DNA from 2 places in the Dialister sp. i34-0019-2H8 genome. Region 1 is predicted to be linked to the other one. Evidence: riboswitches for the same ligand, from Rfam matches in the RefSeq annotation. Region 1 holds a riboswitch; the other holds the start of a gene.
The links. Region 1 has a riboswitch for S-adenosylmethionine ahead of metK (methionine adenosyltransferase). Riboswitches for the same ligand answer to the same signal wherever they lie in the genome.
Positions count from the first base shown of each region.

Region 2: it holds a riboswitch for S-adenosylmethionine, as region 1 does, so the genes downstream of both, ACGG9R_RS06535 (methionine ABC transporter ATP-binding protein) here and metK (methionine adenosyltransferase) in region 1, are expected to answer to the same signal.

Region 1 is NZ_BAABYQ010000001.1:1,080,449-1,097,480, forward strand. Features, by position in the region: gene ACGG9R_RS04510 (IS3 family transposase) at 1-679, shown strand, start outside; gene rbr (rubrerythrin) at 821-1,393, opposite strand; gene ACGG9R_RS04520 (DUF47 domain-containing protein) at 1,936-2,562, shown strand; gene ACGG9R_RS04525 (anion permease) at 2,555-3,547, shown strand; gene ACGG9R_RS04530 (sodium:proton antiporter) at 4,202-5,647, shown strand; gene ACGG9R_RS04535 (sodium:proton antiporter) at 6,016-7,461, shown strand; SAM riboswitch class I at 7,782-7,881, shown strand; gene metK (methionine adenosyltransferase) at 8,007-9,188, shown strand; gene priA (primosomal protein N') at 9,611-11,977, shown strand; gene def (peptide deformylase) at 12,406-12,873, shown strand; gene fmt (methionyl-tRNA formyltransferase) at 12,863-13,804, shown strand; gene rsmB (16S rRNA (cytosine(967)-C(5))-methyltransferase RsmB) at 13,785-15,146, shown strand; gene rlmN (23S rRNA (adenine(2503)-C(2))-methyltransferase RlmN) at 15,196-16,230, shown strand; gene ACGG9R_RS04570 (hypothetical protein) at 16,549-16,899, shown strand; gene ACGG9R_RS04575 (IS3 family transposase) at 16,902-17,032, shown strand, end outside.
Region 2 is NZ_BAABYQ010000001.1:1,523,932-1,540,022, reverse strand. Features, by position in the region: gene ACGG9R_RS06560 (DUF262 domain-containing protein) at 1-298, shown strand, start outside; gene ACGG9R_RS06555 (hypothetical protein) at 407-1,000, shown strand; gene ACGG9R_RS06550 (ATP-binding protein) at 1,012-1,251, shown strand; gene ACGG9R_RS06545 (MetQ/NlpA family ABC transporter substrate-binding protein) at 1,437-2,276, opposite strand; gene ACGG9R_RS06540 (methionine ABC transporter permease) at 2,452-3,105, opposite strand; gene ACGG9R_RS06535 (methionine ABC transporter ATP-binding protein) at 3,089-4,123, opposite strand; SAM riboswitch class I at 4,179-4,279, opposite strand; gene ACGG9R_RS06530 (YerC/YecD family TrpR-related protein) at 4,633-4,947, shown strand; gene ACGG9R_RS06525 (phosphomannomutase) at 5,058-6,428, shown strand; gene ACGG9R_RS06520 (transporter substrate-binding domain-containing protein) at 6,948-7,802, shown strand; gene ACGG9R_RS06515 (transporter substrate-binding domain-containing protein) at 8,042-8,887, shown strand; gene ACGG9R_RS06510 (transporter substrate-binding domain-containing protein) at 9,230-10,096, shown strand; gene ACGG9R_RS06505 (diaminopimelate decarboxylase family protein) at 10,292-11,569, shown strand; gene ACGG9R_RS06500 (hypothetical protein) at 11,722-12,018, opposite strand; gene ACGG9R_RS06495 (diacylglycerol/lipid kinase family protein) at 12,343-13,401, opposite strand; gene ACGG9R_RS06490 (putative bifunctional diguanylate cyclase/phosphodiesterase) at 13,665-16,091, opposite strand, start outside.

The DNA.
Region 1 (17,032 bases):
CATGAAGGAGCTCAATATCCATTCCGTGATCCGGTGCAAGAAGGCAAAATACAGAAGGACCACACCAGAAGCCACATCAGAGAACATCCTTCACAGGGGTTTTCAGGCAGAACGACCGAACCAGAAGTGGGCAACGGACGTGACAGAATTCAAATGGTACGAAGGATCAGTCGTCAAAAAGCTCTATTTGAGCGCCATCCTCGATCTCTATGACCGGTCGATTGTCGCCTACGTCATAAGCGGACGCAATGACAATAAGCTGGTGTTTGACACATTTGAGCAGGCGATTCGCAAAAATCCGGAAGCACACCCGTTGTTCCACAGTGACCGGGGGTTCCAGTATACCAGTAAAGCATTCCAGTTCAAGCTCTCGAAGCAGAGGATGGAGCAATCCATGTCCCGTGTTGGGCATTGCATCGACAATTGCCCAGTGGAAGGTTTCTGGGGAATTGTGAAGACAGAGATGTATTCCCTGAATAAGTTCAGCAGCGGCGGCGAGCTGCGTTCGGCCATCGACCAATACGTCCATTTTTACAATTACGAACGTTTTCAGGAACGATTTGGAGTAAGGACGCCAATGGAAGTTCGCATGGCAGCTCTGCACGCGAAGAACCCGGAACAGTTCCCGATTGCCGAGAACAAACGGATTCAGAAATACAAAGCAAAATTCGCGGCATAACAAAATGCCGCAAATCCCATGCTGATACTAAAACACCAACATGGAACTTACGGCTATAATTTTTTAGATATTTGCCATGTCTACCTTGACAGGGGCTGATCAAATGTCGGGGGCTTTTTGATGACTTACCTTAATGACTTATTAGTAGTTTTCCGCTTTGATGGCGAAGAAGCTCTGCGGATGGCCGCATACCGGACATTCTTCCGGTGCTTCTACGGATTCTACGGTGTAGCCGCAGTTAGCGCACATCCAAAGTTTCTTTTCGCCTTTCTTGAAGACCTGGCCGTTTTCGACATTAGCCAGCAGCAGTTTATAGCGTGCTTCATGCTGCTTTTCGATCTCGCCGACTTTGGAGAGCAGGAAAGCGATCTGCGGGAAGCCTTCTTTTTCTGCGGTAGCAGCGAATTCCGGATACATGGAAGTCCATTCACCGTTTTCACCGGCAGCGGCCATTTTCAGGTGTTCTGCGGTGGTCTTCTTGAGATCACCGACGAGCCAGAACCACAGTTTGGCATGGGCTTTTTCATTGGCGCCGGTTTCTCTGAAAATATCAGCGATCTGGCGGGAGATGGACGGATCCTTTTCCGCTTCTGCAGCAAACAGGTTGTATTTCACATGAGCCTGGGATTCTCCGGCGAAGGCAGCACGCAGGTTTTTTTCTGTCTGTGTGCCGGCGAGGCGTTTCATTTCTTCTAATACTTTTGCTTCTTCCATGGTAAAATTCCTCCTTTTACACTCGTAGGACTTGCATACATAAAGAATCCACATTCTCCCCGGAATGTGGAAGGGGATGAGAAATTTCTCATCTATAGACAGTATAGATGATTATCGATATTCTGTCAAGGGGAGGGGGGAGCTCTTGGGGTGGCTCCGTCCACTGATTATGAATGAGAACTATGCGCGAATTAGAAATGAGAAATGAGAAATGAGAAATGAGAAATGAAGGTGGCGGCTCCGCCGCAAGTATATATGGGGCGATGCCCGAAAGTAGTATTCCACTCACGAGTCACTAGTCACCAGTCACTTGATACTCCGAATCCCTAGCTACTAATCCCTAATCCTGAGATTACCTTTTTCCTGAGATACAATTAGATTTGTATGAACCCATTCAAAAAACGCATGATTTCAGCTATAATCAAGATAAATGATTTTCGATAAGTTGAAGATTTTGTCAAGGATTTTACACAGGCTTTACATTCATAAGATATCATAAAGACATACGTATGTTTTTGGTAAAACGGAGGACGTTAGACGTTATGTTCAGTCTGGTGAATAAGCATGAAGAGTTTTTCGATTTCCTTGTGACGAATGCAGAGTATTTCCACAAAGGCACTCTGATGGCGAAAGAGGTACTGCAGGACCCGACGAAGCTGGAAAAATACTCGAAGGAAGTGAAGAATCTGGAGCATGCGGCAGATCGCGTGACACATGACATTGCAGCGAAGATGCGCCATGTCTTCATCACACCGATCGATAGGGAAGATTTTTTTATGCTGACTTCCACACTCGATGACTGTGTCGATGACATTCAGGATGTCGTGCTTTCCATGAAGCTGTATCATGCGGGCATTGGCTCGAAGCTGCCGGTGCGCATGTCGGATATCCTGGTCGAAATGGCTGAGGAGCTGATCGTCCTTTTCCGACTTTTGAAAGACATCGACAAGAATGAGATCGAGATCGGCCAGCGTACCCGCAAGCTGAATCAGCTCGAGAGCGAAGGGGATGCGATCTATCGCCAGTCTATTTCCGATCTCTTCGATGGCAGTCACGATGTCATGGAGATCATTCGCTGGAAGGAGATCATGGAAGCGATGGAGGACACCTGCGATCGGGCGGAGAAGGTAGCAAACCTGATCAAAGAGGTGGTCATGAAATATGCCTGATATGTACCTTGTGGGGCTTGTTATCATTCTGGCACTCTGCTTTGATTTTATCAATGGCTTCCACGATACGGCTAATGCTATCGCGACTTGTGTGGCGACGCGCGCACTCAGCCCCAAGATAGCGATCATGATGTCTGCTTTTTTGAACTTTGTCGGCGCCATGATCTCTACCGGGGTGGCGAAGACCATTGGCGGGGAGATCGTCACCTCTCCGCATATGGTCGACTCTGTCGTCCTTATCGCGGCGCTTGCCTCTGCGATCTTCTGGAATCTATTCACCTGGCGTATCGGGATGCCGTCCTCGTCATCTCATGCACTGATCGGCGGCGTCATCGGTGCAGTCATCATCTCTTACGGTACAGGCGCGATCCATCTTGCCGGGGTGTTGACAATCGTCATCGGCCTCGTCTGCTCTCCGATCGTTGCTCTTGGCATGGGCTATATTATCATGACGCTCCTCTATGTTCTTTTCAGAAATGTAGGGAAGTCGCGCGTGAATTACATCTCCCGTCACATCCAGATGGCATCGGCAGCACTCATGGCGTTTTCTCATGGCTCGAATGATGCGCAGAAGTCGATGGGCATCATTACTCTGGCACTGTTGTCGGGCGGCTATATCGGAGCGCTCGAGGTGCCGTGGGAAGTCAAAGTGGCATGCGCGACGGCGATGTGTGCCGGTACCAGTGTCGGTGGCTGGCGTATCATCCGTACTGTCGGAAATAAGATCTTCCGCATGCAGCCGGTCAATGGTCTTGCGGCAGATCTGAACTCTTCCCTTATCATTTTCTCTGCGACCATGCTGCATCTCCCTGTATCGACCACGCATGTCGTCACCGGCTCCATCATGGGCGTGGGCTGGGCGAAGCGTTTCCGTGCGGTCCACTGGAGTGTTGCTTACCAGATGGTCTCGGCATGGGTCATGACGATCCCCTGTACGGCCGCTGTCGGCGCTTTGGTGTACCTGCTATTGCGACATACATTTTAAGGAAACGCTGATTCAATCGCAGAGTCGAATTTCATATGGATTTTTATACATGGCTTCGTCATCAGCTTCCTTAAATAGCTTTAAAGAAGCTGATGCAGCGCAAGAAGCAATGCCTTAAAAAAACACGGTATCCGAAAGGATGCCGTGTTTTTTATTGGGTGATGGTCTTTAATGGATAAGTCAACCGGAAGACGACCGTTGACGATAGGCTGTATACACAGTAACCATGAAGTGTATATTTATATTTTATAGGAAGCCATATTCATAGATTACGCATTCGTTTTAAGAGCGCAAGGAGAAGAAAAGTTAAAAATATGAATTGCAATCTATAGAAATAATAAAAACTTGGCATGAATAAATAATAAACATTTCAGATAATGGTGCTATAATTGAAATTGTTACAAAAAACACGAATAAGGGGGAATCAGCATGAGAAGAGTCATCAATTATTCTAAAGCCATGACTGCTTTACATGATGAATTCGCGATTAAAAATGAAGCGTTTCATTTTAGAATGATACGATGGATCGATCTCCGGTATCAAAAACGAATGGTTTGCGGGTCTAGTGGATAAGTCTGATCTGACTATCAGTCCTGTCTATGGCATCTATGTTGTTTCGGAAATCATAAGCATTCATTCAGAAGGTGAAGTCCCATGTCCAAGTTTACCAAGGGTATTTTCTATAGCATTCTTTTGACCGCTGGCTCGATCCCAGCTGTTTCCGCGGATGAAGTCTTTCATGAGGCGGTGAATCAGTCGCTTCCCTTTTGGAGCGTCATCCCATTCGTTGTCATGCTGCTCGCAGTGGCCTTTGTCCCATTGATCAATGGCTTGTGGTGGGCGAAGAATACGAAGTGGGTATCGCTCGGGTGTGCGCTCTTCTTCCTTATACCATTCTCGTATGCGTATGGTATTTCTGAAGGGATCTATCGTCTCTTGGAATCGATCCTGCTCGATTTCATTCCCTTCATTGTCCTTCTGTATGGTCTGTATGCGACGGCGGGCGGCATTATGATCCATGGCAAGCTTGCCGGGACGCCGATCATCAATTCGCTGATCCTTTTCGTGGGTACGGTCATGGCAAGCTGGATCGGAACGACGGGTGCGGCTATGCTTTTCATCCGCCCATTGATCCGTGTCAATGAATGGCGCAAGGAAAAGGCGCATGTCATGGTTTTCCTGATCTTCCTTGTGGCGAATATGGGCGGCTGCCTTACACCGCTTGGCGATCCGCCGCTTTTCATGGGCTTCCAGCGCGGTGTGCCTTTCACATGGACGTTTCATCTCTTCCCGATCCTGGTGCTGAATCTCATCCTTCTTTTTATTGCCTTCTATTTCATAGATCGCCATTACTTCAAGAAAGAACTGGCTGCCGGGCGTCAGCCAAGCGATATGCAGCTCCATGATAATTCGCCGCTGGTCAAGATCTATGGCAAAAAGAATTTCTTCTACATCCTGCTCATCATCGTGGGTGTCATGGCGAATAACTTCCTGCCGGAAGCCTTTCCATTCTTTGCCAATGGGGCAGGGATCCCGATCTTTGAGGAAATCGTTTTCCCGTATTCCACTTTGGTAGAAATCATTCTGATCCTTACGGCTGCCCAGCTTTCTATCCATACCACGCCTTCGAATATTCATAAGGAAAACCAATTCTCCATGAATCCGATCAAAGGGGTCGCTGTTCTCTTCTCTGGCATCTTTGTCACCATGATCCCTGCACTGGTCCTTCTCGAGACGCATGGCGCTGCTCTGGGCATCAATCAGCCATGGCAGATGTTCTGGATCACAGGGGCGCTTTCCTCCTTCTTGGACAATACACCGACATACCTTGTTTTCCTGCAGACGGCAGGGAGCCTCGGGGCAGCGTCCGGGGTCATCACCTCTGTCGGCACCGTGACGCCTGTCATGCTCGAAGCGATCTCTGCGGGAGCTGTCTTCATGGGAGCGAATACGTACATCGGGAATGCTCCGAATTTCATGGTCAAGGCGATCGCGGAAGACAGCCATATCCATATGCCCGGGTTCTTCGCGTATATCGGATGGTCGCTCGAAATTCTCTTCCCTGTATTCATCCTTGATACGCTGCTATTCTACCTCTAGTGGTAGTGATCGGGGCTCGGTGATCGAGCGCTTCCTATAGACGCATCTTCATCAGCCGATCGCCCCTGGCGCAAGGGCTTGTTGACTTTCCTTTCTTTCCTTATCTGTTCATTCTCGCCGCGGCTCGATCGAGCCGCGGTTTTTGCATGCTATCTATATTTTCACATATATATCATATATGATACTTCGGACATAACTTATAATCTATAGGATGACACGCGGTATACGTACGTGCTTTCAAAAAGCATAAATCCTAGACTATGATATGGCTTTGAAATGGAGACAAATAAATAATAATCATGTGCGTTAATGATTGGTATAATAAAAAGTATATTCCCCACTCATAATCTTGATGGAAGGTGAAAACTATGCGTCGATCCCTCAAAGCACTTCCGTACGCCATTTTGCTGACTGCGGGGTCTTCTCCCTTGGTATCTGCTCAAGAAGCGGTGCATCAGGCGGTGAATATGTCGCTGCCTCTTTGGAGTATCATTCCTTTTGTCGCATTGCTTCTTTCGGTAGCCCTCGTGCCTTTGGTGAATGGCCTGTGGTGGCGGAAGAATGAAAAATGGGTCGCTCTGTTTTGGAGTGTCGCATTTCTGGTCCCGTTCTCGTACATTTACGGCTGGCAGGAAGGCCTCGAGCGTTTTCTTGAAGCTGTGCTGCTGGACTTCGTGCCCTTCATCATACTTTTATTTGGTCTTTTCGCGACAGCGGGGGGCATCATGGTGGACGGACGTCTGGCGGGCACACCGAAGACGAATGCGCTGATCCTTCTTGTCGGGACGCTTATGGCGAGCTGGATCGGTACGACGGGAGCTGCGATGCTGCTCATCCGTCCTTTGATCCGCATCAATGCATGGCGCCGGCATGTTTCGCACATCATGGTTTTCCTGATTTTCCTCGTGGCGAATATGGGCGGGTGTCTTACGCCGCTCGGTGATCCGCCGCTTTTCATGGGATTCCAGCGAGGCGTACCCTTTGCATGGACATTCCAGCTGACGCCGATCCTTCTGGTGAATATGGTCATCCTTTTTGCCATTTTTTACCTGATGGATCGCCATTATTACAAAAAGGATCTGGCGGCAGGACGCATGCCGGAGGAGATCAAGGTGGCAGAAGGCGAGCCGCTGATCCACATTGATGGGAAGCGCAATTTCCTCTACATCGGCATCATCATCATCGGCGTCATTGCCAATGGTTTCCTGCCGGAATATGTACCATTCTTTAAGGATGGAGCAGGGGTAGCAGTCTTTGATGACATCGTATTCCCATATGCGACGATCGTGGAGATCGCACTGATCCTTCTGGCTTCCTTCCTGTCTCTTCACACTACGCCCTATCGTATCCACAAGGCGAATGCTTTTTCCATGGCACCGATGATCGATGTCGGTATTCTTTTCATCGGCATCTTCATCACCATGATCCCGGCGCTCGTGCTTCTCAAAGTCCATGGCACAGAGCTTGGTATCGATCAGCCGTGGCATATGTTCTGGGTGTGCGGACTCCTGTCCTCCTGTCTGGATAATACCCCGACCTACCTTGTTTTCCTGCAGACTGCGGCGAGCCTTGGCGCGACCGAAGGCATCGCGACCACCGTCGGCACGGTCACTCCGCTCATGCTGGAAGCGATCTCCGCAGGTGCTGTCTTCATGGGGGCCAATACGTATATCGGTAACGCACCGAATTTCATGATCAAGGCGATCGCGGAAGAGGATGGCATCAAGATGCCCGGCTTCTTCGCGTATATCGGCTGGGCGATACTGATCCTGTACCCGGTATTTATCATCGATACCCTGCTGTTCTATATGTAGGGAATGGGGCGGTTCTCTTTGTGGATGATCGTCTTGCGACCTGCGATGAAAGAGGCATGGCAGTCTGGTCTCTGCGGAGAAGTGTGCGGCAAAATCATTATAAAAGGAAGAGGGGCGCGGTAGGAATGCTGCGCCCCTTTCGTGTTTTTGAATCTGTTGAAACGGACAGTCCATGTTCATGGCCCAGAGATAGGGGGTTGGGGATCAAAGACAGCGAATCTCTGTTTTGCTGCCTCACAGCTTGCCTCAGCCCTAGAACTTGAATTTTTCTATTGCGTTAACGCGCATATCTATGTTACAATAATTTTCGATTTGAATATCACTCATCCAGAGCAGCAGAGGGATTGGCCCAAGGAAGCTGCAGCAACCATTCCGATGGAACCGGTGCTAATTCCAACAGCGCAAGCTGGCAGATGAGAGACTGGACTCTCCCTGCGCGGAGAGCTTTTTTAGTTTTAGGGAAACACCGATCCTGTGATTGGAGCGGTATTTCCATGGCAAAATGATTTTCCATAGAATCCCATCGTTTTTTGAGGAGGAACACTATGTCCAGAAAAGTTTTATTCACTTCTGAATCTGTTACCGAAGGGCATCCTGATAAGATCTGTGACCAGATCTCGGATGCCATTCTTGATGCGATCTTTGCAGAGGACCCGAATGGCCGTGTCGCTTGTGAGACGACCGTCACCACGGGGCAGGTGCATGTCTTCGGTGAGATCACCACCACGGCGCACATTGCTTTCCCGAAAGTCATTCGCGATACCATTCGTGACATCGGCTACACCACATCTGCCTATGGCTTCGATGCTGACAGCGTGGGGATCAATATCGCACTCGATGAGCAGTCTCCGGATATCGCCATGGGCGTCGACAAGTCTCTGGAAGCCAAATCCAATGAAGCCGACCCGTATGATATCGGCGCAGGCGATCAGGGGATGATGTTCGGCTATGCATCGAACGAAACGCCGGAATATCTGCCGATGCCGATCGCACTGGCGCACCGTCTGGCACGCCGTCTGGCAGAAGTCAGAAAATCCGGTGAACTGTCCTACCTCCGTCCGGACGGCAAGACGCAGGTCACTGTCGAATATGAAGACGGCAAGCCGGTCCGTGTGGATACCATCGTCATTTCCACGCAGCATGACCCGGATGTCACCCAGGCAGAGATCCATGATGATATGGTGAAACATGTCATCGAACCGACCATCCCGGCCAAATTCCTGCAGGATACGAAATACTTCATCAATCCGACCGGTCGTTTCGTCATCGGCGGCCCGCAGGGGGATGCCGGTCTTACCGGCCGTAAGATCATCGTCGATACCTATGGCGGCATGGCTCGTCATGGCGGCGGTGCATTCTCCGGCAAGGATCCGACGAAAGTCGACCGTTCTGCAGCGTATGCAGCTCGCTATGTAGCGAAGAATATCGTCGCTGCCGGCATCGCTGACCGTTGCGAGATCCAGCTCGCCTATGCCATCGGCGTCGCACGTCCGGTCTCCATCTTCGTCGATACCTTCGGTACCGGCAAGATCTCCGATGAAGCCATCGTCGCACTCATTCGTAAACATTTCGAACTGCGTCCGGCCGGCATCATCGACATGCTCGATCTCCGCCGCCCGATCTACAAGCAGACTGCGGCCTATGGTCACTTCGGCCGCACTGATGTGGACCTCCCGTGGGAACATACCGATAAAGCGGAAGTGCTGAAGAAAGAAGCAGGAATCTGAGAATAACAGGTTTACAGGTGCTGCGAGTGATTAGTGACTAGGGATTAGTGGCTAGGGATTAGGCTGATGATGCATCTGCCCCCTTCCTCGGGAAGGGGGATGCCCGAAGGGCAGGAGGCTGGCCGAGGGAAATGAGATTTGCGGTTTGAATACCGAAAGCGGGTATCGCCCCGTTTCGTCATCCTGAGCGGCGAGAAACGTCGTATGAGAGATAACGAATGCCAGAACAGCTGCGACCTGAGCCCTCGATCTCGGCGAAGCCGCCACCACCATTCCTACTTCCTCATTCAAGCAAAGCGTTCATCCCTGATCCAGAGGCCGCATGCCCCACGGGCTAACCCCAACCCCCTTTCCTTCATATGCTAAAATAGAGAAGACATATTCTCGTGTCTTCTCTTTTTTTGCGCCGAAAGGAGGGTGTCATGCTGATTTCCATCGCTGAGGTCTTGATCAATCGGCCGTCGAAGCACTTGAACCGCACCTTTTCTTACCGGATCCCGGATGCGCTTCTCGGGCAAGCGGATGTGGGCTATCGCTGCGTCGTACCTTTTGCGCGTCGCACGGAGGAGGGGATCATCCTGTCGGTGCGCCGCGAGGAGGAAGAGAAGATCTCCTATCGGCTGCTTCCCATCCGCTCTCTGGTCGATCCTTTCCCGTGGTTCACGGAGGAAATGCTCGCACTTGCGAGGAAGCTGTCTTCCTATTATATGTGTATGCTGATCGAGGCGCTGCGACTTTTCTTTATCGACAAGAAGGGGATCCTGACTGAGGCCGAGTATACGATCGACTGGGCGCGTGTGCCGATGGAAGCAGAGCTTCGCGGGCTCATCGATCCTTCGGTCGACAGTCTGTCAGAAAAAGATGCGAAAACCCTTCTTGGAAGTGATCTCGTGAAATGCGTCAAGGCGGCCTGGCTTGTCCGAAAGGAGCGGCTTTCCGCCGTCCATAAAGAGCCGCTGGAGAAATGGCTCGCGCCGAATGAGGCGCCCGATGAGGCACAGAAGCGGCGCAGTCCGAAACAGGCGCTCCTATGGCAGGCGCTCACGGAGAAAGGACCGATGTCCTTTCGGGAGGCGGCGGAGAAGGGCTTTTCTTCGAGTGTCGTGAAGGCCTTCTGCCTTTCCGGCTATGGAAAGGTCTTTTATAAAAGAAAGAAGACCTTTTCTCTGATCGATGAGCAGGAAAAACGGAAGGATCGAGCGCTGACGGAAGAGCAGCGAAAGGCGCTTTCCGTGATCTCCAAAGCCGTCGATCAGGAAGCATTCAAAGGCATCCTCCTGAAGGGGGTGACAGGGAGCGGGAAGACAGAGGTGTACCTGCGCGCCGCGGAGAGAGCGCTGGAACGGGGCGGATCTGCTCTCATTCTGGTGCCGGAGATCGCTCTGACGAGCCAGATGACATCCTACTTCGCCTCACTCTTAGGGGACAAGGTCGTCTTCATTCACAGCGGCCTTAGCAAGGGCGAGCGCTATAACAACCGCCAGCGCATCGCCAATGGCGAGAGTACGATCATCATCGGCTCGCGTTCGGCGATCTTCATGCCCTTTCGTCATCTGAAGCTCATCGTCGTCGATGAAGAGTATGATTCCTCGTACAAGCAGGGAGAGACGCCCCGCTACAATGGGCGTGATGCGGCCAAGATGATGGGGGAGATCTACCACTGCCCGATCGTCCTCGGCGCCGCGACGCCTTCGATCGCGACGTACCATGCGGCGAAGACGGGAAAGATCGAGCTTGTGGAAATGAAGCACCGCGTCTTTCAGACGAAGCTTCCCGCCATTCATATCTATGACCTCAAGGGCGATCCCACCGGGGAGGCGCTGTCGCATCCGATGGTGGAGATGCTCAGGGCGACCATCGCAAGGAAAGAGAAGTCCATCCTTCTTCTGAACCGCCGCGGCTTCTCGACGACGCTCATGTGTGCTGACTGCGGCTATGTCTTCAAATGCCCGAACTGCGATGTTTCTTTGGTCTATCACAAAGACACTGCGCAGCTGAAATGCCATTACTGCGAGACAGTGCATCCGCTGCCCCATGAATGTCCGAAGTGCCGCAGCCGGAAAATCCTCTACCTCGGGCGTGGTACGCAGCATGTCGAGGAGGAATTGCACGAGGCACTTGCCGAAGCACGCATCCAGCGCTTCGATGTAGACAGTACGCAGAAGAAGAACAGCGCGCGGACCATTCTGGAAAAATTCCGCCGCGGAGATATAGATATTCTTTTTGGCACGCAGATGGTGGCCAAGGGACATGATATCCCCGGCGTGCAGACGGTCGGTATACTTTCGGCAGATGGGCCGCTCAATATGCCGAGCTACCTTGCCTCCGAGCAGACCTTCAACCTCATCACCCAGTGTGCGGGCCGTGCGGGCCGCGGCCGCGAGCAGGGGGAAGTCCTGCTCCAGACGTATAATCCGGATCACTATGTCATTCAGGCGGCGGCCAGACAGGACTATGAAGGATTCTACCGGCAGGAGATCGAGTACCGACGCCTGCTGAATTACCCGCCCTTTTCCCGCATGATGAAGATCACCTGCTTCCATAAAGAGGAAAAGACGGCGACGGAAAAAGCAAACCGCATCTATCACTGGCTTTTGCAGGTGAATCCCCAGCTCGCAGTGCCCACCACCTTCACGCCGCCCTTCGATGAGCCGATCAAGAGGGTGCGGAATATGTACTACATTTCCATCCTCATCAAAGGGCGGACACTTTCTTCTTTGAAATCTGCCATGAGACAGTCTCCGATCTTTGAAGAAAATGATATAATTATCGATGTAGACCCGATGTAAAATGAGGAACCTTGAGTGACTAGGGATTAGTAGCTAGGGATTAGGTTTGCGATACGAGAAAACCGTTAGCTTCAAACCTCCTCGGCGCTTCCATAATTTTATGCGCCGCACCACCATTTCTCATTTCTCATTGCTAATTCAAGCGAGGCTTTCAAACGAAATCAAAGGGCGACCCGTCCTAGGGACTAACCCTGAAGTTTGAAAGCAGGGATGAGTAGCTAGGGATTGGGGATTAGGAGTGGCTAGTGACTGGTGACTGAAATTCCATCTTCGGGCACCACCACTCCTCACTCATATAATTTAGAGAGCAAAGCTTTCAAACGTAATCAAGGGACGGCACGCCCCACGGCTAACCCTGAACCCGACAGCCTAATCCCTAATCCCTAGCTACCAGCCACTATTTTATAAACGAAAGGAATGATCCCGTTTTGAGTGAAATTATTACTGCCGGAAACCCGATCCTGAAAGAGGTCGCAGCGCCTGTGACTTCTTTCGATAAGAAACTGAAATTTTTGATCCTTGATATGAAGAAAACGCTGTATGAAGCAAACGGAGTGGGACTTGCAGCGCCGCAGATCGCAGTCTCCAAGCGCATCTTTGTCGCAGATGACGGAGAAAGCGGATTCGAAGCCTACATCAATCCCGAATGGCAGCCGGACGGCGATGAGATGGCGACGGACTCGGAGGGTTGTCTCTCCGTGCCGGGCCTTTTCGGGGAAGTGACGCGCTATGCACGTGTCATCGTCCGCTATCAGGACATCCACGGTAAGAAGAAGGTGAAGAAAGCCTCCGGTCTTCTGGCACGCTGCATCCAGCATGAGACAGATCATCTGAACGGGATTCTTTTTATTGAAAAAGCTATTTCTTTGCACAAAGGACCAAAAGATGAAGAATAACTATCGCATCGTATTCATGGGCACGCCCGATTTCTGTCTGCCTGCTCTTTCTGCCATGGTGGAGCATGGCTATACGCCCGTCGCAGCCTACACACAGCCGGATAAGATCAATGGCCGCGGGAAGAAGATCAATTATTCTCCGGTGAAGACATTTGCGATGTCTCACAACATTCCGATCCACCAGCCGCTCTCCTTCAAAGACCCTTCGGAGGTGGAGACACTGAAAGCGCTGAAGCCGGACCTCCTCGTCGTCATCGCGTATGGCCGCATCCTGCCGAAGGCGGTGCTCGATATCCCGACCTATGGCGCGATCAATGTCCATGCTTCGCTCCTTCCGAAGTATCGCGGCGCTGCTCCGATCCAGCGCGTCATCATCGACGGAGAGAAGAAGACCGGCGTCACGATCATGCAGCTCGATCAGGGCATGGATACCGGCAATATCGTGGAGACCGTCCAGATGGATATCCCTCTTCATATGACGGCAGGGGAGCTCTTCGAGGCGCTTGGAGAGATGGGAGCAAAGGCTCTGATCTCTGTCCTGGAGGATCTTCCGGAAAAGCTCGCACGCTCCACGCCGCAGGATCATGAAAAAGCGACCTATGCGGAAAAAGTCACGAAAGAGATGGGCCGCATCGACTGGACGAAGGATGCCAAAACACTTGATGCACTCATTCGCGGCATGTATCCGAATCCCGGGACGTATACCTTCTTCCGCGGCAAGCGCGTGAAGATCCATCGCGCCGAGGTCAGCGATGGGGAAAGTAAAGAAGCACCGGGGACCATCATTTCTACGAAGGACGGCCTTACCATCGCCTGCGGAAAGGGAGCGCTTACGATCTCCTCCCTGCAGCCGGAGAACCACAAGAGAATGGCTGCCGGTGACTTTGTGAATGGATATCAGGTGAAAGTCAATGACACATTCGACTGCTAAGCCCGTACCGTCCGCGCGCCGCCTTGCCTATCAGGCGCTCTACGACGTGCTTGAAAAAGACGCCTATAGCAATATCGTGCTCCAGCGCATCCTTGCAGAGTACCCGCTCAAGGCCGAGGAGGCGCACCTTCTGACAGAGCTCGTCTACGGCGTCCTTCGGAAATACAATCACCTTCTCTGGATCATCGGGAAGCTTTCGACGCAGAAGGTGAAAAAGCTGCATCCTTCCGTGCGGATCCTTCTTTGTCTTTCCCTCTATCAGCTGCTCTTTTTGACGCGCATCCCCGAGTCGGCTGCGGTGAATGAGTCTGTCAAGATCGCCAAGAAGGTGACGCATCCGGGCAATGTCCGTTTCGTGAACGGCGTCCTTCGGAATTTCCTCCGTAAAAAAGACAGCTTCCGGATCCCTTCGAGAAAAGAAGATGCACTCCTCCATGATGCGCTCACCTATAACCAGCCGCGCTGGCTCATTGAAGACTGGCAGAACGCCTGGGGCGCAGAAAAAGCGGATGCCGTATTCTCTGCGTTCAATGAGATCCCATCGATGACCATCCGTGTGAATCCTTTGAAGCAGCCACTGACTGACTTCGAGAAACTCCTCTCAGAAAAAGGGATCGAAGCTGCGCCCATCCCCTATCTGCCGGAAGGCTTCACGATCAAGAGTGGGGCGAATCATTTCTTTGGCACAGTCCTGAAGGAAGGGCTTGCCTACGTGCAGTCGGCTTCTTCTATGGTGCCGGCGAAAGTCCTCTCTCCGAAAGCGGGGGAGACGGTCCTCGACATGTGCGCGGCCCCTGGCAGCAAGACCACACAGATGGCAGAAATGATGGGGAATGAGGGCTCGATCGATGCATGGGATCTCTATCCGCACAAGATCGCCCTCATCAAAAAGAATGCGAAGAAGGAAGGCATCACCATCATCCACGCAGGGCCGCGCGATGCGACGAAGCCCATGCCCGCCGTTTATGAGAAATATGATAAGGTCCTTCTCGACGCGCCCTGCTCAGGGCTTGGCGTCCTGTCGCACAAGGTGGAGATCCGCTGGCGCAGGACAAGAGAGGATCTGCAGGAATTTCCGCCCCTGCAGAAGGCCCTCCTCGAAGAAGCGGCCAAGTACCTGAAAAAAGGCGGCACCCTCGTCTATAGTACCTGTACGCTCAATAGCAAGGAAAATGAAGACATCGTGACTGCATTTTTAAGAGATCATCCCGAATTTACGCCGATCGATTTCCAGCTGGAAGGCCTTGGCGCATCCGAAAAGGGTATGCTCACCATCTGGCCGGATCAGGCACAGAGCGATGGGTTCTTCGTGGCGAAATTGAAGAAGCAGTCGGAGGAGTAGGGCGGCATCGCCTGTATTTCTCATCTCTTATTGAATGAAAGGAGCCTCTATGGCCTGGAATATCTGGGGACACAGTCTCCCCGAAATGGAAACATGGATCACAAGCCATGGCTTCCCGAAATTTAGAGCCAAGCAGCTGCAGGACTACCTGTATCGCCGCTATATTTTTTCTTTTGACGATATGACCCAGCTGCCGGGGCCGATGCGGGAATGGCTGAAGGAGAATGCCGTACTCGAGAAGCCTGTGATCATGAGCCATATCACATCGAATGACGGCGATACGACCAAGCTCCTCGTGAAGCTCTCAGACGGTTCACTCGTCGAGACCGTCTGCATGCACCATGTCTACGGGAATTCCATCTGCGTCTCCACGCAGGTGGGCTGTGCGATGGGCTGCATTTTCTGTGCTTCTACCAGAAACGGTCTGGAGCGGAATCTCACCGCGGGCGAGATCCTTGCTCAGGTTTACGCCTTCCGCGAGCTTTTCGATGCTCCGATCCACTCGATCGTCCTGATGGGGGCGGGCGAGCCGCTCACGAACTATGATGAAGTGCTCCGCTTCATCCGCCTTGTGAGCGATCCGGGGCTGCTGAATATCAGCCTCAGAAATATCACGCTCTCCACCTGCGGCATCGTGCCTATGATCGATCGACTTGCCGCAGAAGGTCTCCCGATCACGCTTGCGATCTCCCTCCATGCGCCGAATGACACGATCCGCAACCGCATCCTGCCATCGAGCCGTCATTTCAAGATCGAAGATGTCGTCGCTGCTGCGCACCGGTACTTCAAGAAGACGGGCCGCCGCGTGACCTTCGAGTACATCCTCATCAAGGATGTGAATGCGTCCCGCGAAAATGCGGAAGAGCTCTGCCGCCTTGTGGGGAAGATGAATTGCCATTTCAATCTCATCCCGATCAATGGCACCGAGCATATCAAGCTGTATCCGCCGAGCTGGAAGGATGTCAAGATCTTTCAGGAGATCTTGGAAAAACACGGCAAGAGCACGACCGTCCGCAGGCAGATGGGCGACGAGATCCAGGCTGCCTGTGGACAGCTGAAACGGAGATATCTGGAGAAGAAATGACTGGTGACTAGTGACTGGTGACTAGGGATTAGGGGACTTAAGTGACTGGGGGACTAGGAGACATCAGGCTCTCTTGAAAGATACATAAAAAGCGCCGAGAAATCAGTGGATTTCTCGGCGCTTTTTGGTTGAATCGGCGTTTCCTTACATATTCGGCTGACACTGGCGCGGGAGGAAAGCAAGGGAAAGTAGTCTCTGAAGTGGTAAACTAAAATTGGACACAGAGGGGGTAATCTTTAGACATACAGTGTACACTGCATAGGCAGTGCAAAATAAGCACTGGACAGAGCGTCCCCCTTACTGGACAGGAGGTTTACCATGAAGTACACGAAAGAACAAAGATTGGACATCGGTCGACGAATTTACTACAGCGAAATAAGTCGGTATGAAGCCGCGGAAGAATATGGCATTAGTGAGCAGACCGCACGGAATTACATGAGAATGTATCGGGATGTCAATCGGCTGCCGCCCAAACACGGTCAGAGATCCATCGGCGCACTCTCTTTCAAGAAAGAGCCGGTAGAGCTGGATGAACTGAAATCTATGACAAAGGAGGAATTGATCCAGGAGCTGATCAAGGCCAGGATCACAGAAGCAAGGTTAAAAAAAGGATACGAGGTGAAGGGAGATGGTACGGTAATTCTATACGCCAGCAAGACTACCAAGTGATTATGGAGCTGTCAGGAGAAATCCCAGTGAAGATCCTATGTAAAGCAATGGGCATCCAGCGGAGCAGTTTCTACGCATGGAAGAAGCATCTCTCCCATCCTTCGGAAAGAGAGAAGAACCTTGCAAGCAATGT
Region 2 (16,091 bases), 440 kb from region 1:
TCTGCTTAAATCGATGTACAACCAGATCGCGAATTACGTATTCCTTCAGCAGGAAATCAATATCCGAATCAGTGATGATGCCCCGTGTATCTATATGAAAAACATATTGAGTCAGTGCGAGTCCAAAATTCCTCAATATGGAAGTATTGTCGATAAGGAGGTACTGAAAGATAATTTGCGCCAAAACTGCGTTCCAGATGGATTTGAAAATATGGATATCACTGATTACTCCGATTTCCTAGTTAAGCGAAGAAAATTGATGGCAAACAAGATTCGTGAGTATTACGAATCGTTGTAAAAAAGACACAGCCCCTGTATCTGCAGGGGCTATTTTGCGTATGTCATAGATAAGAAGAAAATAAAGTGAGATTTTTGAAACACTCGATAAAATCGAACTGTTTTGCATGTGCACACGGGTATACATGTAAAAATACTAAGGCATTATTGTATCGAAACTTGTCCTCCGACCGAAAGAAAGATATTTGGTTATAATTTTGGCTTCATAGATAATGAAGACGAGAAGCATTATTTTAGACCTGGTGAATATTATGATGAAGAGGATCTTTATAACGATGTCATATATAAAATATACGATTATTTTCACTTGATGAATGACATAAAAATAATAGAGACAGATGATGATGGAAATGAATACTATGTTAATAAATATGTGAGAAAGGGAAAACTAGTTTACTATCCTTGCTATCGTCCACCGGTAAAGGGGGTCTCACGCATGCTTGGGTTTAGCTCCTTCAAATTCAAATATGAAAATGAAGAAGATGCTATAGATCATATAGAAAAACATATTGAAGGAAAAAGAAGAAAGAAGGAATATGATAAACAATTTAAAGAATTGGTCCGAAAACTAGATGAAGCTTATATTGAAGCGACATCTCCAATATTAGATGATTCATGGAAAGTAGTTAAAATAGAAGGGGATGAAATAACTTATAAGAAGGGACGTGAATCCATAACGCTCAAAATATCAAGACCTGAATAATAGCATTATATATGAGAGATTGTAAACTGGTTATTCATGAATCGGAGCCCCTTTTCAAGGTCATAGCCGAACGTTCAGAACGAATAAGCGTCATGATTACGACCGATCTTGAGTTTTCCAAATGGCCTGAGATGTTCAAGAATGCCACACTGGTTGCGGCATTGGTAGATCGCCTGACCTACCACTCCCATATCCTTAACATGAATGGCGAATCGTATCGCTTCCAAAATGCGCGCAGAAGGAAGTCGTAGTTTTTTACGCTCAAAGTGGCTCAGAAATTCACGGCCACATGGCTCAGTTTTTCGCAATCACAGTGGCTCAAAAATTCACGGTCATGTGGTTCACTTTTTCATTGACATTCACACTTTTGAATCCATAGACCGGTTCCCCACACCAAAAAAAGACCGCTTGCGCGATCTTTTTTATTTCTATTTCATTATTCCCAAGCAGGAACGATGGTGCCTTTGTATTTTTCAGCGATGAATTTCTTGACGGATTCAGACTGATAGTACTTGACGAATTTCTGATAAGCCGGCTGATCCTTGTCCTTCTCGCGGGCAGCGATGATCATAACGGCGAGCGGGGTATCCTTGTCTTCGAGGAAGATGCCCTGGTCTTTCGGGGAAAGTCCGGAGCTCATGACGTAGTTCATGGTGATGACGGATGCATCGACATCAGCAAGGCTTCTTGGAAGCTGAGCGGCTTCGAGTTCCTGGAATTTCAGGTGTTTCGGGTTTTCTACGACATCTGCCGGGGTGGCTTTCATGCCGACGCCTTCCTTCAGCTTGATGACGCCTGCTTTTTCGAGCAGCTGGAGACCACGGCCTTCATTGGTCGGGTCGTTCGGGATGGAGACGGTAGCGCCGTCCGGCAGATCCTTGATATCCTTATACTTATCGGAGTAGACGCCCATGCGCATCAGGATAGCTTTGCCGATAGAGACGAGGTTTGTATTGTGCTGTTTGTTGAAGTTCTTCAGGAACGGTTCATGCTGGTAGACAACGAGGTCGAGATCGCCGTCAGCGAGTGCCTGGTCCGGAGTGACATAGTCGGAGAATTCCTTCACATTGACCTTGAGACCTTTGCTTTCAGCTTCTTTGGCAGCGGCTTCGACGACTTCTGCATGCGGACCAGCCGTAGCACCGACGGTGATCTCTTTCTTTTCCTGTACAGAGGCAGCGGCCGAGGAGGCTGGCTTTGCGTTGGAACCACAGCCGGTGATGATGGCTGCTGCGGAGAGGGCGCAAAGTCCAGCGATGACGAGTTTCTTTAACATAAATATACTTCCCTTCTTTTATAAAATCCGGTGTCTATGTATGGAAGCGGGAGAATTCGCATTTCCTATAGATCCGGTGGAAAACCTGATAAGAGGCATGGGGCAGGGCGCATATAGAGGACGCAGAGGAGAAGGCGGACATAGCCAGTCTCCATTCCCCAGGCTTATCCATTTTTTACTTCTTATTCGCCTTTTTCGCAAGATTGCTTCCGATAAACTGGATGAGCTGGACGACGACGATAAGGACGAGGATGGTAGCCACCATGACGTCGGCCTGGAAACGCTGGTAGCCGTAGCGGATGGCGAGGTCGCCTAAGCCGCCGCCGCCGATGGTGCCTGCCATAGCGGAGGAACCGATGAGGGTGACAATGACGACAGTGATATTCTCAATGACGGAAGGCAGGGCTTCCGGGATGAGGACTTTCTTGATGATCTGGAATGGGGAAGCGCCCATGGATTCAGCTGCTTCGATGAGGCCGAAGGGAACTTCACGGATGGAGGTCTCGACCATGCGGGCGGTGTAGGGGATCGCAGCGATGGTCAGTGGGACGATGGCTGCGGTGGTGCCGATGGAGGTGCCGGCGATGAGACGGGTGAGAGGAATGATCGCGACCATCAGAATGATGAATGGGATGGAGCGGATCATATTGATGACAAAAGCGAGCGGCTTATTGAGCAGGCGGCAGGCGAGAATGCCGTTTTTCTCCGTGACGACGAGGAGGATCCCCAGAGGAATGCCGACGACAGCGGCGATCAGGGCAGAAACGCCGAGCATGTAGAAGGTTTCTGCCGTACTTTTCAGAAGAAGATTACTAATGACTGGAGACATATCCGAGCACCTCGCTTGTGATAGGTAACGATTTCAGATGACTGAGCGCTTCTTGCATATCGCTGTCATCGCCAATGATGGTGATAATGAGACGGCCGAAGGATACATTCTGGATGTAGTCGATGGAACCGTACAGGATAGATACGTCCAGATTGTACTTTTTGATGAGGTTGGCGATGATCGGTTCATTTGCGACGTCGCCGCGGAAGGAGAGGGAGAGGACGGTCTGGTCGTCCGCGTTCTCTTTATCAGCATGGATATCCATGTGGGAGAGCTGTTCCGGTACTTCCGAAGACATGACCGAGCCGACGAATTTTTTCAGAGTCGGAGTCTGCGGATTGGTGAAAAGATCGACGACGGAGCCTTCTTCGATGATGCGGCCATGTTCGATGACGGCGACACGTTCAGCGATCTCCTTGATGACTTCCATCTGATGCGTGATCATGATGATGGTGATGCCGAGCTTCTTATTGATATCTTTCAGCAGCTGCAGGATGGATTTGACCGTTTCCGGATCCAGCGCAGAGGTCGCTTCATCGGAGAGAAGTACGGATGGATTGGACACGATAGCGCGTGCGATGCCGACACGCTGCTTCTGTCCGCCGGAGAGCTTTGCGGGGTACTTATCTTTGTACTCAGTGAGACCGACCATCTCGAGGATGTCATCGATGCGTTTCTTCTGCTCTGCCTTCGGCACATTGGCAAGCTCCAAAGGGAATGCGATATTTCCTGCCACTGTGCGGGAGGACAGCAGGTTGAAATGCTGGAAGATCATGCCGATGCCTTTGCGCTCGCTGCGCAGTTCCGCCTTGGAGAGCTTCATCATGTCTTTGCCATTGATCAGGACTTCGCCTGTGGTCGGTGGTTCAAGCATATTGATGCAGCGGACCAGGGTCGATTTCCCTGCACCGGACTGCCCGACGATACCGTAGATCTCACCATCTCTGATGGTGACGCTGACGTCGTCCAGTGCTTTGAAATTGCCATATACTTTCGTTATATGTTTGAGTTCAATCATTGGAGTCTCCTCATAAAAACAAAAAACTTTCATCGGAAGATGAAAGCTTGCAGTCGCATCATCTTTCGAGAATACACTCGCTGGAATTGGCACCGTTTCATAAAGATGGTTGCCGTGGCTTCAAAGGGCCAGTCCCTCCGCCACTCATGATGAAAGTCGTATGTAATTCAATCGACAAAGCCGATTGAATGAATTGTACTCTTTATGAGAAGGAAAGTCAATAGGGGGGAAGGGGGAGCCCGTGGGGCGTGCTGCCCTTAATTTCGTGCGAAAGCATCGCTTGAATGAGAAATTAAAAATGAGAAATGCGAAATGGTGGTGCGGCGCATAAAAGTATAGCAGCGCCGCGAAGTATAAAATAATGGCGAGACCCGAAGCTAGTATTTAGTCACCAGTCACTAGTCACAAGCCACTCCCAACCCATTTTCCTTTTGCACCGCTTCGCCTCTAATGCTATAATATACTAAAGTATCGTAACTATAACTACCCAATGACAGGAGGACATATCAATGAGTGTGAATCACAGACTGGTGAATCCGCTGACGGATCAGCTTTTCGATGGCATTCTGACTTTGAAGACGAGAGAGGAGTGCTATGAATTTTTTGAAGACCTTTGTACGATCAATGAACTGCGTGACATGTCGCAGCGTCTGGAAGTGGCACGTATGCTCGAAGCGGGAGATAAGTATGACCGCATCGAAGAAGCGACGGGCGCAAGCACTGCCACGATTTCCCGCGTGAAGCGCTGCTTGAAATTCGGCGCCGACGGATATGTGCAGGTGCTCTCTCGGATGGGAAAAGACGTGTCGAAGATGACTGACTGATGATGTTAGGGACATGGGGATCCAATCGACGGATCAGATTTGCCGATGGATGCTGTCTGACGATGATCGGCTCCCTGTCTCCTTCGGTTTTTCAAAAAGGAAGAAATACCATGCAACCACTCCTACTTTCTCATAAAGGCTTCAAAGCCTATGATATTCGCGGTGTCGTGGGGGCGGAGGTGAACGAAGACTTGGCATATCGCGTAGGTCGCGCGTATGCAGCACTCTACCATCCGCAGGCGATGTGTGTCGGCTATGATATCCGTCCGAGCTCTCCTGCCATCGCTAAGGCTGTCATGCGAGGTCTGACGGATGGCGGCGCGGATGTGATGGACATCGGCCTTTGCGGGACGGAAATGATGTACTTCGCTACGTTCCATTACGGACTTTCCGGCGGCATCATGATTACCGCGAGCCATAATCCATCGAATTACAATGGCTTAAAACTTGTGCGCGAAGGGGGGATCCCTGTCAGTGCTGATACGGGACTGAAAGACATCGAAGCACTCGCATTCTCCGGTGATTTTCCCGAGGCAGAGAAAAAAGGGAAGATCTTTGCGAGACAGATTCTCCAGGACTACATCGACTGTATCCTCTCCTTTGTGGATGTCACGAAGATGAAGCCACTTCACATTGTGGTGGATGCAGGAAATGGCTGTGCCAATATCGCCTTCGCGGAACTAAAGAAACACCTGCCCTTTACTTTTACAGAATTATATATGGAGCCGGACGGAAGCTTCCCTCATGGTGTGCCGAATCCGATGCTGGAAGAGTGCCAGAAGCCGCTCAAGGAGAAGGTGCTCGAAGAAAAAGCAGATCTCGGGATCGCCTGGGACGGAGACTTTGACCGCTGCTTCTTCATCGATGAAAATGGGAAATTCGTAGAAGGCTGCTACATGGTAGGACTGCTTGCATCCTATTTTCTCAAGAGGCATCCCGGAGAGATCATCATTCACGATCCGCGCGTCTTCTGGAATACGGAAAAGATCTGCCGTCTCTATGGAGGTGTGCCCGTCGAATCGAAGGGGGGACATGCTTTCATGAAGGAGACTATGCGTCGCGTCCATGGCATTTATGGAGCTGAAAACAGTGCCCATCATTTTTTCCGTGACTTCTCTTACTGTGACTCCGGTATGATCCCATGGCTCATCGTGACAGAGCTTATGAGCGAGACAGGCAGGCACCTTGGCGAAATGGTCGCTGAAATGGAGAAAGAATTCCCCGTGAGCGGAGAGATCAATCTGCCAGCCCAAAATGTGGAGAAAACCCTCGCTGCAGTCAAGGCAGCCTATGCACCGAAAGCCTTGGCTATCGATCCTACGGATGGCGTAGGGCTTGAGTTTGAAAATTGGCGTTTCAATCTCCGTCCATCGAATACGGAGCCTCTTATACGTTTCAATATGGAGACGATGGGAGACCGATCGCTCCTCGAAGAGAAGAAAGATGAGATCATGAAGCTCGTCGAGGAAAGTAACAGATAATGCGGCTTATCGCTTCTGCGCGGGCAGCAGCGCCCATCGGGCATTCGTTTTGAGAGGATATGCTCTTAGCGATCAAGAGCTCTGCCCTGACACATACATATGATGTATACGATCCCTCATGTAAACAAAGGGACTGTAAAGAAATGAATCCTCATTTCTTCACAGCCCCTTTTTACTTTGCTTTCATTGTTCAGGGTTCAGGGTTCAAGGTTGAGGTGGCGGCTTCGCCGCCTTTTTTAGAAGATGGTATTCTTGTATCGCAGCCTTCCCCCCCTAGGGGAAGGTGCCCGCAGGGGCGGATAGGGTGACTATGGCATGAAAGACAGCTGGGATAAGGTTTCCCGGTCACTCCTATGAGAGTTGCAAGTCCCCCGCGGCAGATGGAACGCGAAAATGAGATGATCGTTATTTCACATCGCCATTGTTTTTTATACGTGACTATTGCATTTTCATGCAAATAGGTGTATATTTATTGCATCCAATCCAACTACATGTGAAAAGAAAGCAAAGAGGGTATAGATGATGAATAAAATGTTGAAACTGGTCATCCTGGGTGTGGCAGCCTGCGGTGTATTTGCCCTTACCGGCTGCGGCGGAGACAAAGCCGCTTCTTCTGCAGCATCGAGTGCGGCAGGACAGGGCGCTCTCCTTCAGAAAATCAAGAAAGACGGTAAACTCGTGGTAGGTACAGCACCGGGCTTCCCGCCTTACGAATTCCTGGATACTTCAGTCAAGGATAAAAAATCCATCACGGGGATCGATATCAAAATCGCAGAAGCCGTTGCGAAGAAGCTCGGCGTCAAGCTCGAAGTACAGGACATGACTTTCCAGTCGCTCCTGGCTTCTATCACGACAGGCAAGATCGATATTGCGATTTCCGCCATCACTCCGACTGCAGAACGAGAGAAGACTGTCGATTTCTCCGACAGCTACCTCGTCGGCAAGCATACCCTCCTTGTCCGTAAGGAAGATGCAGGCAAGTACAAGACGCTGGCTGATTTCAATGGCAAAAAGATCGCCGTCCAGAAGTCTTCTCTGCAGGAAAAGCTGACCAACGAGCAGATCAAAGATGCACAGGTCGTATCTTTGACGAAGGTTCCGGATGCGCTTTTGGAACTCCAGCAGGGCAAAGTCGATGCTGTCCCGGTACAGAGCATCGTCGGCGGACAGTACCTCATCACGAATCCTGATCTGGCTCCGACGAATGTATTCTTCAAAATAGACAGCAAAGGCTCCTCGGTCGCCGTACCTAAGGGCAATGAAGACTTTATCAAGATCGTCAACGAAGTCATCAAAGAGAACCGTGATAATGGCAACATCGATAAATGGGTCGATGAAATGACGAAGAAAGCCGTAGAAAACGCAAAGAAATAAGTCAGGGCAGGGCTAGAAATCGGTATTTCCGGATCGGTGCAAGCGCCAATTTCTCACGAGAGCTCAAACCCTGCTTATAATATTGCTTCTGCGATTGATGCAGCGTTTTCAAAAATTTTACAAATCTAAGGACGGATGTACGTTAGCGGCTGCATCCGTTTTTCTTATTGACATGATTTCCATCATCATGCTAGTATGGCATGAGTGAATTACCAATTTGGGAAAGCGAGGTCTTTCAAATGAAAAAATCTGTAAAATTCGCACTGCTTGGTCTGGCTGCTGCCGGCGCACTTCTGATGGCTGGCTGCGGGGATGACAAAGGCATAGCGAAATCTGCTGCCTCCGGCGAAGCGCAGCAGGGACAGCTGATGGAAACCATCAAGAAGAGAGGCAAGATCATCGTCGGCACCTCTTCCGGCTACCCGCCATATGTATTCGTAGACTCCGGCTCTGCTGACAAGAAGGTCATCGGACTCGATATCGAAATGTGCCAGCAGCTCGCTGACAAGCTCGGTGTCAAGATGGAAGTCCAGGATATGGGCTTCTCTGCACTGCTCTCCTCCGTCACGGCAGGCAAGGTCGATATCGCTGTCGGCGGTGTCTCCCCGACTCCGGAACGCGAGAAAGTCATGGCCTTCTCTGACAAGTATCTTCCGACGGAGCAGAAGCTGCTCGTCCTGAAGAAGAATCAGCATGTATATAAGACAGCGGCAGATCTGAAAGGCAAGACCATCGGCGCAGAAAAGTCCACCACACAGGAAGCGACGGCACAGAAGGTCGAAGGTGCGAAAGCCCTCGGTCTCTCCAGCGTACCGGATGCGATCCTGCAGCTGAAGAATGAAAAGCTCGATGGGATCGTTCTCGAAGGCGTCGTAGCTAAACAGTACCTGATTTTCAATGATGACCTCGCTCTTGCAGATGTACAGTTCGAAGGGGCAAAGAAAGTCTCTGCTGTAGCGATGAAGAAGGGCAATGACGATCTCATGAAGATCATCAATGAGATCATCAAGAAGGATACCGAATCCGGCCAGTTTGAGAAATGGGTCGATCAGTACAGCAAGATCGCAGTAGAAAAAGCGAAGTAAGGCTATCGGACTTTGCTCGTGCATATTTTGCATAAAAGGCGCAGTCTCCATGGAGGAGGCTGCGCCTTTTTATCAGCAGGAAGGAGTAAGGCTGAAAAGTACGCGATATCGCAGAGCCTATCTGCTGCACGCATGCGGAGCTTTCCGTAAAGGGAAGAATAAAAGAAATTGGATCTCGAAAAATTGCGAAAATTGAATGAATAATTATTGACATATATGCATAATCATGCTATTATCTATGCATACAAAAACGTAAGGAAACACTGATGAAATCTGACTCTGCGATTTAATCAGCGTTTCCGCAAGTCCGATGGGGACGATTTCACTAGAGAGGTGCGTATCATGATGATGAAACATAGCAAAGCATGGAAAGCAGCTGCCCTTGGTCTGGCAGCTATGGCGGCATTCACCCTGGCAGGCTGCGGCGGCAGCGCTGACAAAGCGGCATCGAGCAAGCCACAGACGCAGAAAGAAAGTCCGCTGATGCAGAAGATCAAGAAAGAAGGCAAGCTCGTCGTAGGCACTGCGTCTGGCTACCCGCCATATGAATTCGTCGATACATCCGTCGGCGAAAAGAAAGTCATCGGCATTGATATGGAGCTTGCACAGAAAGTCGCTGACAAGCTCGGCGTCAAGCTCGAAGTGCAGGATATGAATTTCCAGGCGCTTCTGACCTCGCTGACCAGCGGTAAGGTCGATATCGCCATCGCCGGTATCAACCCAACTGATGAACGTAAGAAATCTATGGATTTCTCGAACAACTATCTGCCTACAGAACAGCTTGTCATCATCAAAAAGGCAGATGCGGATAAATATAAGAAAGTAGAAGATCTCTACGGCAAGACCATCGGCGTCCAGAAGTCCACCACACAGGAAGCTCTGGCAAAGGAAAAGATCAAGGATGCCAAGATCGTCGGTCTTGCGCATGTCCCTGAAGTCGTGCTCGAGCTCAAGCATGGTAAGGTAGATGGCCTCGTTGTCGAAGGCATCGTCGGTCAGCAGTATCTCATCTTCAATGATGACCTGATGTTCTCGGATATCAAATTCCCGAATGCTGTCAAGAACTCTGCGGCTGCCATTCAGAAGGGCAACGAAGATGTCCTTGCTGTCGTGAACGAAGTCATCAAAGAAAATACGGACAATGGCAACTTCAAGAAATGGACAGAAGAATACAGCAAGAAAGCTGTAGCGAATGCGGATAATAAGTAAGTAGAACCGTTCATCGGTAGTGTCACTTGGTAAGACGATTTTCTCTAGGGTTCAGGGTCTGTCTCTGGGGCTTGACGCTCCATGGGCTCACCCTGAACCCCTTCTTATTTTCTATAGTCAATCCCATGCTCGTGTGTTATAATTAAACATCGAATTTTCTGATAAAATCAAAAGACTAGGAAAGAAGGATATGTAATGACTGATAAAAAGATCCCATTCAGCGATGAGCTGATCCGACAGGTAGCACAGCAGTATGGTACACCATTTCACATCTATGATGAAAAAGGCATCCACGACAATATGAAGCGTCTGCAGAAGGCCTTTTCCTGGAATCCGAATTTTCATGAATACTTTGCGGTGAAAGCGACGCCAAACCCCTGGATCATGAAGAGCCTCAAGGAGCTCGGCATCGGTGCAGACTGCAGCTCCATGGCAGAGCTGGTGCTTGCTGAGAGTGTCGGCATCACCGGTGATCAGATCGTATTCTCTTCGAATGATACCCCGGACGAAGAATTTTTGAAAGCGAATGACCTTGGCGCCATCATCAATCTGGATGATGTATCGAATTTAGGCGACATGGAACGTCTTCACATCGTCCCGGAAAAGATCTGCTTCCGCTATAATCCGGGGCCGGAGCTTGCACGCGGCAATGCGATTATCGGTACTCCGGAAGAAGCCAAGTATGGCATGACCAAGGACCAGCTCATGACCTGTGTCGACTGGGCGAAGGACCATGGGATCTCCTACATTGGTATCCATACCATGGTCATCTCCGCGGAGCTCCAGCTCCCGGGGCTTCTCGGAACCATCAGCATGATGTTTGATCTTGCGAATGAGATCAAGAGAGAAAAAGGCATCACCGTCTCCTTCATCGACTTTGGCGGCGGCATTGGCATCCCCTATCGTCCGGAACAGGATCCGGTCGACCTCGAAGGCCTCGGCGAAGGTGCGAAGAAGCTCTTCGAAGAAAAAATGGCAGGCTTTGAAGATACCTGCATCTCCTTTGAATGCGGCCGCATGGTGACCGGCCCGTATGGCTTCCTCGTCACGAAAGCCATCCATTACAAGCACATCTACAGAGACTACATCGGTACCGATGCCTGCATGGCCGACCTCATGCGTCCGGGGATGTATGGCGCCTACCACCACATTACGGTCCTCGGCAAAGCAGATGCACCGAAGGATCACGTCTATGACGTGACCGGCTCCCTTTGTGAGAACTGCGATAAATTCGCCATCCAGAGAGCACTTCCGGAAATCGAAATGGGCGACCTCATCGTCATTCATGATACCGGCGCTCATGGTCACAGCATGGGCTATAACTACAATGGACGCCTCCGTCATCAGGAGATCTTCGTCCATGAAGATGGCAGCATCCAGCAGATCCGCAGAAATGAAACCCTTTGCGACCTCTTCGCGACATTGGATTTCCCGGGACTTGCAGAAAATACGGAGAAGGTAGTGAAATCATAAAAAACATAGATTAGATCACGACGTCAAATCAGACAGTGTTTTAATTACTGCTTTTTTAAGGTGTTGCGGCATATGCTGCAACACCTTTTTTATTGATTAAGGGATAAAACTGACACGTATCTTTTCCCAATTGTTGGTTTGTCAAACATATGTTATACCGTGCTTGATGAAACCATGGAGTGTATCTTTGGGAGATTTCCATACTTCTTTAATGTACGCCCAAAAAGAGTAAGGTCTTCGTCAAGCCTTGCTTTGTTGAATCGTTTAGTGAATTCGGTGCCGTTATCTGTCTGCACACATTCCATAGGCATAGGGGAAGCCTGAACGAGATGCATCGGAAATATCATGGAAGAGTAGGTGCTGCACTCTTCAATGGCTTCCATATAACGCCAGCGTGAGAACTCATCAATGGCGGTATATGGATAGAAGCGTCTTCCTTTGGCTTTCACTAGTCAGACATGCGGATGGCACAAATTCTGGGAAAGAGAAGCAATGTCGAAAAAAGCCGTGGGCGGAGGGAGCGTGGTACAAGCGGGTACTCAATAATAAGCCATTTGTAATAAGCCATTTGGGCAATATGCAATACGCTAAAACGCGTCCGATGTTTCGCAACATGCGAAACATCGGACGCGTTTTCTGAAGTCTGAAGTCTGAAGTCTGAAGTCTGAAGTCTGAAGTCTGAAGTCTGAAGTCTGAAGTCTGAAGTCTGAAGTCTGAAGTCTGAAGTCTGAAGTCTGAAGTCTTCAAGTCTTCAAGTCTTCAAGTCTCTTCGTTTAGCACTTCTTCCTCTTCTCCCGTTCCTGCACTTCCCGTACGACTTCTTCAATGGTCGTCCCCTTGATCGGTTCTTCCCCATTTTCTGCCCATGGGAAATGCATGTGTGGAGCGACGCGTTCGAAGAAGTGGGGGAGATGCGTCGCATTGTCATCCACGTGCTCGGGAACGAAGACGGGGAGACGGGAGGGGAGGATCTCAAGGTCGATCGGGAAATTCGGTCCCTTATCTCCGTCTACATTGGTCGAGAGGGTATCGCCTTCCGTGATGGAGATGTGCGCTTTTTTGATACCGACGACCGTGACGAAGTCAGGACCCATCTGGAAACCGGCGAGGAGCTTCGGTGCCTGCCTGATGGCATTCAGCCAGGCGAAGTCGTGGAAGAGGCAGAGCTTGATGATGCCTTTATTGCGATCCTCCGGCGGGATGAGGTTGCGGAAGCTGCCGGCAGAGTCTGTCAGCATGGCAGCGATCAAAGGGGAGGAGACTTGTATGACGGTGCCGTTTTCCTCTTCGATCTTGAAGTGATAGGATCTCTGCTTGTTCAAGACCTGCATGCCTTTCATGAAGTAGGCGAGCGATCCGAAGAGGGTCTTTTCTTTGATGGAGACTTCGCTGACTGCTTCAGAAATGAGACCGGCGGCGACAACGTTGATGAAGTAGCGGTCATTGATCTTGCCGACATCGATCTTCGTCTTGACTGCATGCTCGAGCATACGGATGGCTCCCTGTGGGGAGCGTGGGATGTGAAGAGCGCGGGCGAGGTCATTGACTGTACCGAAAGGGATAAAACCGAAGGCGGAGTGACTTCCTACGGGTACCATGCCATTGATGACTTCATTGATCGTGCCATCACCGCCCATGCAGATGACGTCACGTCCTTTTTCTGCGGCGATGCGTGCAAATTCCGTGGCATCTCCGGCTTTTTCAGTCAGCTTGATCGTGATATTGTCATAGCGCTTTGCCAGTGTCGTATGGAGGAGCGGGATATAGCGCGGGGCTCGTTCGCGTCCGGAGGTCGGATTGACGATGATGGTGCATCGTGTGGATTCTGTCATGGGTATCTCCTGAAAAAAGTGTGGGGGATCCGGAGATGTCATGAGTGAGGAAATGGCAGTCCCGTTTTTCCATTGGCGGGAAGATCCTTTTTGAGGAAAGTGCCCTACATGGTCTACTCTGATCTCCGGTCACACCGCTGTACGTTGAAACTTATATCCTATATTATAGCGCAGATCGGCACACGAAAAAAGGCTCTCCCGCGCAATGCTCGTACGGAGAGCCTTTTATGCTGCCGGTCCTATCACCAGTCACCGGTTACAGGTCACCAGTCTTTCTTGATCTCGTTATACAGCTTGACAAGACCCTTTTCCATGGCGAGGTTATTCGGGGCGGCGGGCTTGACCGTGTGAAGGAAGATACGGCAATTGGTGTCGGGGATAGCGATGAAGACATGCTGACACCAGACGAAGCCGTTCGGCGTCAGGGTGCGGAAGTATTCAGAGAGTGTGCCGCCATGTGCAGAAAGGCGATCGGAGATGGTGTCCGCATCCATGAAGCGCTCATAGCGAGGGCGGTCTTCTTTCTGAATGGAGAGATATCCGAAAGCACGCATTGCTGTGCGGTAACAGTAGGTGTGACCGGGATGAAACTTGTGATAGTCCCGGCAGAAAACGACAGGCTGGCAGGTGCCGCGGTCAAGATCATTGATAACGATGGCATGGTAGAGGTCGTAGAGATCCTTTTCAAGACCGTTCACTTTCATCTGCTCGATCTGGATGGCATTGCGTGTGATATTGAGAAGCTTGCAGCGCATGAGGAAGCGTTTTCCGAGCTGGGCGATCTTCTGCACCTTCAGCCAGAGATACTGATCATCGATGGTATAGGTGATGGCGTAGGGCTGGTCGGAATCGTAGACATGGGAGAGCAGACGCGCGATTTTTTTACGGATCGGGCTCTCCGGCATATTGAGGCGGGCTTCACTGTCACGTGTAGTGGGTGCGCCGACGGAAGCAAGTACGTCTTGATAGGCTGGGGAGGCGAAGCGGAAATAGAGCTTGCCATCTTCCATGGTCTCTACGATCGCAAGTGACTCATCCGTCGTGAAGTCCATATCTCCCGCTTTTTCATAATATGCTGTGAGCTCTTCTGTCTCAACGTCAATATGCTGCAGAAGGATATGGGCTTTCATCTCATCGAAGGGGAGCGGCTTGCCGAAGAAGTAGCCCTGGATCTTTTCGCAGCCGATGTCTCGGAGAAAGCGGAATTGTTCTTCCGTTTCCACGCCCTCTGCCAGCGTACGAATGCCGATCTTTTTTGACATATGAATGGTGGACTGGATGATATCCTTCGAGCGCTGCGTGAAATTCGACAGAAAGTCCATGTCGATCTTGAGCTCATCGAAGTGATAGTCCTTGAGCGCATTCAGTGAGGAGTAGCCGCTTCCGAAGTCATCCATCCAGACCTGATAGCCCACCTCGCGGAAGTGGTCGAGGATGATGCGGATCTCTCGTGCGTTTTGTACGAACATGCTCTCCGTGATTTCTATGCAGAGAAGGTGGTGGGGGATCCGGTATTTTTGGGTTCGTCTTTCCACCTCGGTGAAGATGTCACAGGTGAGGAAGTCCATGCGGGAGAGGTTGATGGAAATCGGGACGACCGGTATGCCGTCATCCAGGCAGGCGCGGAGGCGCTTGCAGACCTCTTCTAAGATGTACAGGTCGAGCTGATAGAGCTGGCGTGTATTTTCAAGAGCCGGGATGAATTCACTCGGCTTCAGGAATCCGTACACGGGATCGATCCAGCGGGCCAGCGCTTCGAGACCGCATAGCGTCTTCGTGATGGAGCGGATGACAGGCTGGTAGTAGACCTGAATATAGCCTTTGGAAAAGGCCTCATCCAGATGATCGATGACATAGTCACGAATGAGGACGGCGTGCTGCACCTTGGCGGTATATTCACAGAGGAAGACATCAAGGCGATCCTTGATGCTGTCACAGGCGAGCTTCGCAAGATCGCAGGCCTTGCTCGGCGTGATCGAGAGATCCTCTACCTGATAGATCCCGATTTTCACTTCGAGCGGGGAACGCATGTACATGGAAAGCAGCTTCTTGTGGGCATCGATGACACGGTTTTGAAGATCTATGTCATAGGTGAGGACGACGAAATGATCATCAGAGAAGCGCGCAATGAAATCATTCGGGAAGCATTCCCTGAGCGTCTCCGCCATATGGAGCAGGAGGGCATCACCTGCATCAAGGCCGAAGTGGATATTGTACGACTTGAAGTGGCAGAGATTGAAATAAAGGATCACAATCGGCGGTGATGCCGGATTCATGCTGGCAAGCTTGAACCATTTGGCTGCATATTCAAGGAAACGACGCTGCCCCGGGAGCGCTGTCAGCCGGTCGATAGAGTAGGTCAGGTACTTCGCTCCTGCATCGACGGCGAAGGCCACAATCACATGTCCATAGTCCGGAAGTGTGGTGGTACGGCAAAAAATCTCCATGTATCGGAGAGGACCCTGTTTTGTGATGGCTTTGAAATCAACGAATCCGATCAAGCTCTGCCGCAGCTGATGTTCGATTTCTAGGAAAACACGCTCTTTGTCGGCGGCGGAGAGAATGTCATCGAAGGTATGGCCACGCGATTGAGTTAGCGCTTCCAGGCTGTCATAGCCAAGCATGGCAAGAAAACGATCATTGGCATACAGAATGTCATGGGTATCCGCCCGATAAATAAAAATGCCTCC